2 linked regions of the Tistrella mobilis genome follow. Each later gene encodes a partner of the first gene's protein in a complex. Links are inferred from orthologs where the notes say so. Each region holds a gene or a part of one and is shown on either strand. Other genes may lie near its edges.

Evidence for each region. Proteins that work in one complex are often made in the same cells at the same time.
Region 2: the proteins of accB (region 1) and accD are in contact, whole or in part, in a solved structure (PDB 8UXZ), measured with the Escherichia coli proteins. The link is inferred for Tistrella mobilis from one-to-one orthologs.

Annotation. Positions count from the first base shown.
Region 1 is NZ_CP121017.1:3,305,773-3,309,828, forward strand. The notes cover bases 1-2,937. They hold accB (acetyl-CoA carboxylase biotin carboxyl carrier protein), read left to right. Parts: upstream 1-1,196; coding sequence 1,197-1,679; downstream 1,680-2,937. Other genes in these bases: thiS (sulfur carrier protein ThiS), read right to left, coding at 1-572; aroQ (type II 3-dehydroquinate dehydratase), read left to right, coding at 725-1,204; accC (acetyl-CoA carboxylase biotin carboxylase subunit), read left to right, coding at 1,693-2,937. Outside these bases: more of accC, read left to right, coding at 2,938-3,036; P7L68_RS20545 (DSD1 family PLP-dependent enzyme), read left to right, coding at 3,153-4,056. UniProt on the Escherichia coli protein: This protein is a component of the acetyl coenzyme A carboxylase complex; first, biotin carboxylase catalyzes the carboxylation of the carrier protein and then the transcarboxylase transfers the carboxyl group to form malonyl-CoA.
Region 2 is NZ_CP121017.1:4,579,531-4,582,510, reverse strand. It holds accD (acetyl-CoA carboxylase, carboxyltransferase subunit beta), read right to left. Parts: upstream 2,011-2,980; coding sequence 991-2,010; downstream 1-990. Other genes in the region: trpB (tryptophan synthase subunit beta), read right to left, coding at 2,934-2,980; trpA (tryptophan synthase subunit alpha), read right to left, coding at 2,065-2,928; P7L68_RS26280 (folylpolyglutamate synthase/dihydrofolate synthase family protein), read right to left, coding at 1-932.

The DNA of each region.
Region 1 (4,056 bases):
AGGGTTTCGGTGACATCGGGGTAGAGCGTCTTGTGGTCGCCCAGCACTTCAAGCTTCACCAGGTTCCAGCCGCCGGCCTCGCGCGCCAGGCGCAGCGTGCGCACGGCATCGTCGGCGGTGAAGCAGCCGGCGGTGTTGGGCAGGTAGACGTAGCGCCTGGGGTCGACGTAATCCATCAGCATGGGTGCCGACGGGTCGGTGACGTTCACCCGGCGGACCGCCACGGTCACGATCTCGGCACCCGAGGCCTCGATCGCGCGGGCGGTTTCCTCGAAATCCTTATACTTGCCGGTGCCGACCAGCAGACGCGAGGTAAAGCTCCGGCCGGCGACGACGAAGGGATCTTCCGCCGGGGCCGCCGCATCGGCACCGCTGCCGCCGCCGATGAAATGCACGATCTCCAGCCGGTCCCCCTCGGCGAGACGCGTGGCCTCGAACTCGGCGCGGCGAACGATCTCCAGATTGCGCTCGACCGCGATCTTCCGCGCGTCCAGCCCCAGCTGGCCCAGAAGCTCGGCCACGGTCGGCTCGCCTGCAACCTCGCGGGCCTCACCGTTGATCATCAGTCGCATACCAGGATCTCCGCTCAACATGATGCTCGGGCCCCGGGATGCCGGAACGCCCGCTTCGAACGGCGTTGCGCCCCGCGGCACGGGTGCTTTATAACGCAGGGCTGACGTGGCGTCCTCTCCTAATCACCGTTCACGGGGTATCGACAGCCCGCATGGCGCCGACCATCCTGGTCCTGAACGGACCGAACCTGAACCTGCTTGGCACCCGCGAGCCCGAGGTCTACGGGCATACGACGCTGGACGACATCCGGCGTCTGTGCGAAGCCCGTGCCGCTGCCCTGGGGCTGGCCGTCGATTTCCGCCAGTCGAACCACGAAGGCGTTCTCGTGGACTGGGTACAGGACGCCCGCACCTCTGCGGCAGGGATCGTGATCAATCCCGCCGCCTACACCCATACCTCGGTCGCCCTGCTCGACGCGCTCACCGCGACGGCACTGCCGGTGATCGAGGTGCATTTGTCGAATATCCATCGTCGCGAAACGTTCCGGCACCATTCCTATGTGTCCCGGACGGCGGTCGGCGTGATCTGCGGCCTGGGGGCTGCGGGTTATGCGCTGGCGATCGAGGCGATGGCCGGGCTGATCCCAGGGGGGCAGGCCCGCGCGGCCACGAAGGACCAATCGCATGTCTGACACCAAGGCTCGTGCCGTCGATACCGGCCTGATCCGCGAACTGGCGCTGCTGCTCGACGAGACCGGCCTGACCGAGATCGAGGTCGGCGCGGGCGAGGGTCGCATCCGCATCGCCCGCCAGGCACCGGCGCAGATGACGGCCCCGCAGATGCTGTTCCAGGCGCCCGCCGCCGCCGCACCCGCGGCGGCACCGGCCGCCGCGGCACCTGCGGCACCGGCCGCCGCCGACCCCGCAGGCCATCCGGGCGCCGTGCCCTCGCCGATGGTCGGCACCGTCTATCTGGCCCCGGAGCCGGGTGCGCCGGCCTTCGTCGCCGAAGGCCAGACCGTGCGCGAGGGCCAGACCCTGCTGATCATCGAAGCCATGAAGGTGATGAACCACATCCGCGCCCCGCGGAGCGGCACCGTCAGCCGGCTTCTGGTGCAGAACGGCCAGCCGGTCGAGTTCGGCGAGCCGCTTGCGATCATCGAGTGACGCGGGAGCGATCATGTTCGAGAAGGTGCTGATCGCCAATCGCGGCGAAATCGCATTGCGCGTCCATCGCGCCTGCCAGGAGATGGGCATCCGCACCGTTGCGGTCCATTCCACCGCCGATGCCGATGCCATGCATGTCCGTCTCGCCGACGAGAGCGTGTGCATCGGCCCGGCCCCCGCGCGCAATTCCTATCTGAACATCCCGGCGATCATCGCCGCCGCCGAGATCACCGGCGCCGAGGCGGTTCATCCGGGTTACGGCTTCCTGTCCGAGAACGCCCAGTTCGCCGAGATCGTCGAGGCACATGGCCTGACCTTCATCGGCCCCACCCCGGAACACATCCGGCTGATGGGCGACAAGATCGAGGCCAAGCGCGCCGCGAAAGAGCTGGGCCTGCCGCTGGTGCCCGGCACCGACGGGCCGGTGACCGACGAGGCCGAGGCGATGAAGATCGCCCGCGAGATCGGTTTTCCGGTGCTGGTCAAGGCCGCCGCCGGCGGCGGTGGCCGCGGCATGAAGGTGGCCGAAAGCGCCGAGGGCCTGCGCGAGGCGCTGCAGACCGCCCGCGCCGAAGCCAAGGCCGCCTTCGGATCGGATGCGGTCTATCTTGAGAAGTATCTCGCCAATCCGCGCCATATCGAGATCCAGATCCTCTGCGACACCTTCGGGACCGTGGTGCATCTGGGCGAGCGCGACTGCTCTCTGCAGCGCCGCCATCAGAAGGTGCTGGAAGAGGCGCCCTCGCCGGCGATCGATGCGGCAGACCGCGCCCGCATGGGCGAGATCGTCGCCAATGCCATGCGCAAGCTGGGCTATCGCGGCGTCGGCACGGTGGAGTTCCTCTACGAGAACGGCGAGTTCTACTTCATCGAGATGAACACCCGCCTGCAGGTGGAGCATCCGATCACCGAGGCGATCACCGGCATCGACCTGGTCCGCGAGCAGATCCGGGTGGCCGCCGGCCAGCCGCTGGGCTTCACCCAGGAAGACGTGCGCATTCAGGGCCACGCCATCGAGTGCCGGATCAACGCCGAGAACTCCGAGACCTTCGCCCCCTCGCCGGGGCTGGTCGACACCTATCACGCCCCCGGCGGGCTGGGTGTGCGCGTGGACAGCGGCCTCTATCAGGGCTATCGTATCCCGCCCTATTACGACAGCCTGATCGCCAAGCTGGTGGTCCATGGCCGCAACCGCAACGAGTGCATCATGCGGCTGCGCCGGGCGCTGGAGGAATATGTCGTGGGCGGCATCGACACCACCCTGCCCCTGCATCAGCGTATCGCCCGCCATCCGGATTTCGTCGACGGCGTCTACGACATCCGCTGGCTGGAGGCCCTGGTCGCCAATCGCGGCTGACCCGGGACCATCATGCATCAAGGGGCGGGCGGGCCGGAGGCGTTTCCGGCCCGCCCGTCTGCGTTTAACCCATGCCCCCCTTCTCGCGGAGCCCCCCCTTCTCGTGGAGCCCTGTCATGGCCGGTCTCTCCCCTGATCTGCAGACCCCCTGCCTTGTGGTCGACGAGGCGAAGATGACCGCGAATCTCGACCGGATGGCCCGGCGGATCGCCGGGCTCGGCGTGGGCTTCAGGCCGCATCTGAAGACCGCCAAATCGGTGGAGATCGCCCGGCGGATGCTGCCCGACACAGGCGGACCGGCCACCGTCTCCACCCTTCGCGAGGCCGAGGTCTTCGCGGCGGCGGGCGTGCGCGACATCCTTTATGCGGTCGGCATCACGCCCGCAAAGCTCGGCCGGGTGCAGGCGCTGAGGGCCCGAGGCTGCGATCTGGCGGTGATCCTGGATTCCGTGGAGCAGGCGCAGGCGATCGTGGCGGCCGGAGCCGGCCCGATCCCGGCGCTGATCGAAATCGACTGCGACGGCAAGCGCGCAGGGCTCGCCCCCGATGCCGCAGAGATCATCGACATCGGCCGGATCCTGCAGGAGGGCGGCGCGGAACTCCGCGGGGTGATGACCCATGCCGGCGGCAGCTACGACGTCTCGGGACATGAGGCCCATGCGGCCTTCGCCGAACGCGAGCGCCAGGCGGTGGTAACGGCGGCAGACCGGCTGCGCGCCGCCGGCCTGCCCTGCCCGGTGGTCAGCGTCGGCTCCACCCCCACGGCGCTCGCCGCCCGTGATCTTGCGGGCGTGACCGAGCTCCGCGCCGGGGTCTATGTCTTCTTCGACCTGGTGATGGCGGGCATCGGCGTCTGCGCGGTGGACGAGATCGCGCTCTCGGTCGCCACCACCGTGATCGGCCACCGCCCCGACCGGGGCTGGACCCTGGTCGATGCCGGCTGGATGGCGCTGTCGCGCGATCGCGGCACGGCCGGCCAGGCGATCGATCAGGGCTATGGGCTGGTGGCGGATGCCACGG
Region 2 (2,980 bases), 1.3 Mb from region 1 along the record:
GGATCGAGCACCGGCAGCGCCCGGGCAATCTCCGCCGTCACCGGCTGCAACCGCCCCGGGTGGCGGACGGTGCGGAGCCCCTCGGCCAGGGCGGCGGCATGACCGAGCGGCGCCAGCGCCGGTATGTCTGCGGCGGCAAGTCGGGCGAGGGTGAGGGCGAGACCGGCATTCCAGGCCTGGTGGTCGCCGATCAGGGCCGGCAGTGGCCAGATGCCGTCGGCAGGTCCGCCGCTGATCACCAGGCGGTCCGCCTCCAGTGCCGCCTGCCAGTCGCGCCCCCCCTCCGTAAAGGGTGCCTGCATGCGCAGCGCGGCTGCACGGATCACCGCTGCCGCATCGGACATCTGCGCGACGGTGGCGGCGGGGCAGCCCTGCTTGATGATCGCCGCCTTTTCGGCCGCGATCAGCGCCGGGGTATCACCCAGGAATTCCATATGGTCGAGCGCGATACGGGTGATGCCGACCGCGGCAGGCCGGGCGACGAGGTTGGTCGCATCCAGCCGTCCGCCGAGCCCGGTTTCCAGGATGACCAGATCGGCCGGGGTCTCGGCGAAGGCCAGGAAGGCGGCGGCGGTGGTGATCTCGAAAAAAGTGATCGGCCGGCCGGCATTGACCTCTTCGATCCGGGCCAGGAGCCGGGCCAGCACCGGTTCGGCGATCGGCCGGCCGCCGAGGGCGATGCGTTCGTGGAAGCGGACCAGATGCGGTGAGGTATAGGCATGGGCGCAGAGCCCGGCGGCGCGGGCGATGGCCGAGAGATAAGCCACCACCGAGCCTTTGCCATTGGTGCCGGCCAGGTGGATCACCGGCGGCAACCGGTCCTGCGGATTGCCCAGCTCGGCGAGCAGGCGCAGGATCCGGTCGAAGCCGAGATCGATTTCGGTCGAATGCAGCCGGCCCAGCCGGTCGAGGATGGTGGCGCTGTCATCCATGGGCCGGCAGCCCCTTCACGTCGGATGGTACCCGGGCCTTCGGGGCCCGGGCGCAGTATCAGGCCTTGCGCGGCTCGTCGGTCGCAGCCGTACCCAGGGCGGGCTCGGTACGCGGTGTCGCCTCGGCGGCTTTCGTGGCGGCATTGCCGGCAGGCTTGCGCGGCGGGGTGACCGTGTTGGTCACCGGCCCGGCGATCGCCGAGCCGGGCTTGGGGGCGGCCGCCGGCGGCAGCTTCAGCAGCAGCTTCAGCGTCCGGGCCAGCGTCTCCTTCAGCGCCTTGCGCGGTACCACCATGTCGAGCATGCCGTGTTCCATCAGATACTCGGCGCGCTGGAAGCCCTCGGGCAGGGCCTCGCGAATGGTGGTCTCGATCACCCGCTGACCGGCAAAGCCGATCAGGGCGCCGGGTTCGGAGATGTGGATGTCGCCGATCATGGCGAAGGACGCGGTGACGCCGCCGGTGGTCGGGTCGGTGAAGACCACGACATAGGGCAGGCCGGCTTCCTTCACCCGGTCGACGGCGACCGTGGTGCGGGCCATCTGCATCAGCGACAGCGCGCCTTCCTGCATGCGGGCACCGCCCGAGGCGGGGAAGACGATCAGCGGGCGTTTCTTCTGCACGGCGACGGCGGCGGCCTTGACCAGGCCTTCGCCTACGCCCATGCCCATGGAGCCGCCCAGGAAATCGAAATCGAACACCGCAACCACGGCCGGCACGCCGCCGATGCGGCCCTCGCCCACCTGGATGGCATCGGTTTCGTCGGTTTTGGCCTGGGCTTCGCGCAGACGGTCGGTATAGCGCTTGCGGTCGCGGAAGCGCAGCGGATCGGCCGTCACTTTAGGCGTATCGATCCGGTCATAGGCGCCGTCGTCGAACAGCATGGCAAGCCGCTGTTTCGCCGGCAGGCGCATGTGATGGCCGCAATTGGTGCAGACATGCAGATTTTCCACCAGATCACGATGGAAGATCATCTGCTCGCAGGACGGGCATTTGTGCCAGAGATTGTCCGGCGTCGCGTCGGGCTTGCGGACCAGGGCCTGGATCTTCGGACGGACGAAGTTCGACAGCCAGCTCATGCGGTTGGGGTCTCCGTTCGGATGCCTGGGGCGGGGCGGGTCACGACGTCGCCGTCAGGCGCGGGCGGCAGCGCTCTGCACACCGCCTGCCAGCCGGCTGACCAGATCGCGGACCCGATCCGGCGCGGTTTCGGGCGCGCCGTCGGCCACCGCCTGTTCGACCTCCTGCACGATCGCCGAGCCGACCACGACGGCATCACCGATCGCCGCGAAGGCGGCTGCCTGTTCGGGAGTCTTTATACCGAAACCGATCGCCACCGGCAATTCGCTCGCCGCGCGAATCCGGGCGACCGAGGGCGCCACCCTGGAGATATCCGCCGAGGCGGTACCGGTGATGCCGGTGATCGAGACGTAGTAGAGGAAACCGCTCGCCCGGCCGACCACCGAGGGCAGACGCTCCACCGAGGTGGTGGGCGCGACCAGGCGGACCAGGGCGAGACCTGCGGGATCGGTGAAGCGGACCAGCTCCTCCTCTTCCTCGGCCGGCAGGTCGACCACGATCAGCCCGTCGACGCCGGCCGCGATTGCATCGGCGGCGAAGCGTTCGGCGCCATAGGCGTAGATCGGGTTGTAATAGCCCATCAGAATGATGGGGGTGTCGGTGTTGGTCGCGCGGAAGGCGCGGACCATGTCCAGCACCCTGATCATGGTGACCCCGGCGGCGAGGGCACGCAGCCCTGCCCGCTGGATCGCCGGGCCGTCGGCCATCGGGTCGGTGAAGGGCACGCCCAGTTCGATCACGTCGGCACCGGCCTCAGCCAGCGCGGCCAGTACCCGGGCGCCGGTTTCGAGGTCAGGGTCGCCAGCAGTCACGAAGGTGATCAACCCGGCCCGGCCCTCGGCCTTCAGCGCCGCGAAACGGCGATCGATACGGGCAGTGCCGCCCGGCACGGCGGAACGGTCGATGGTCTCAGCCATGGCGCTCACAGGTCCACTCCCAAGGCTTCGGCGACGGTGAAGACATCCTTGT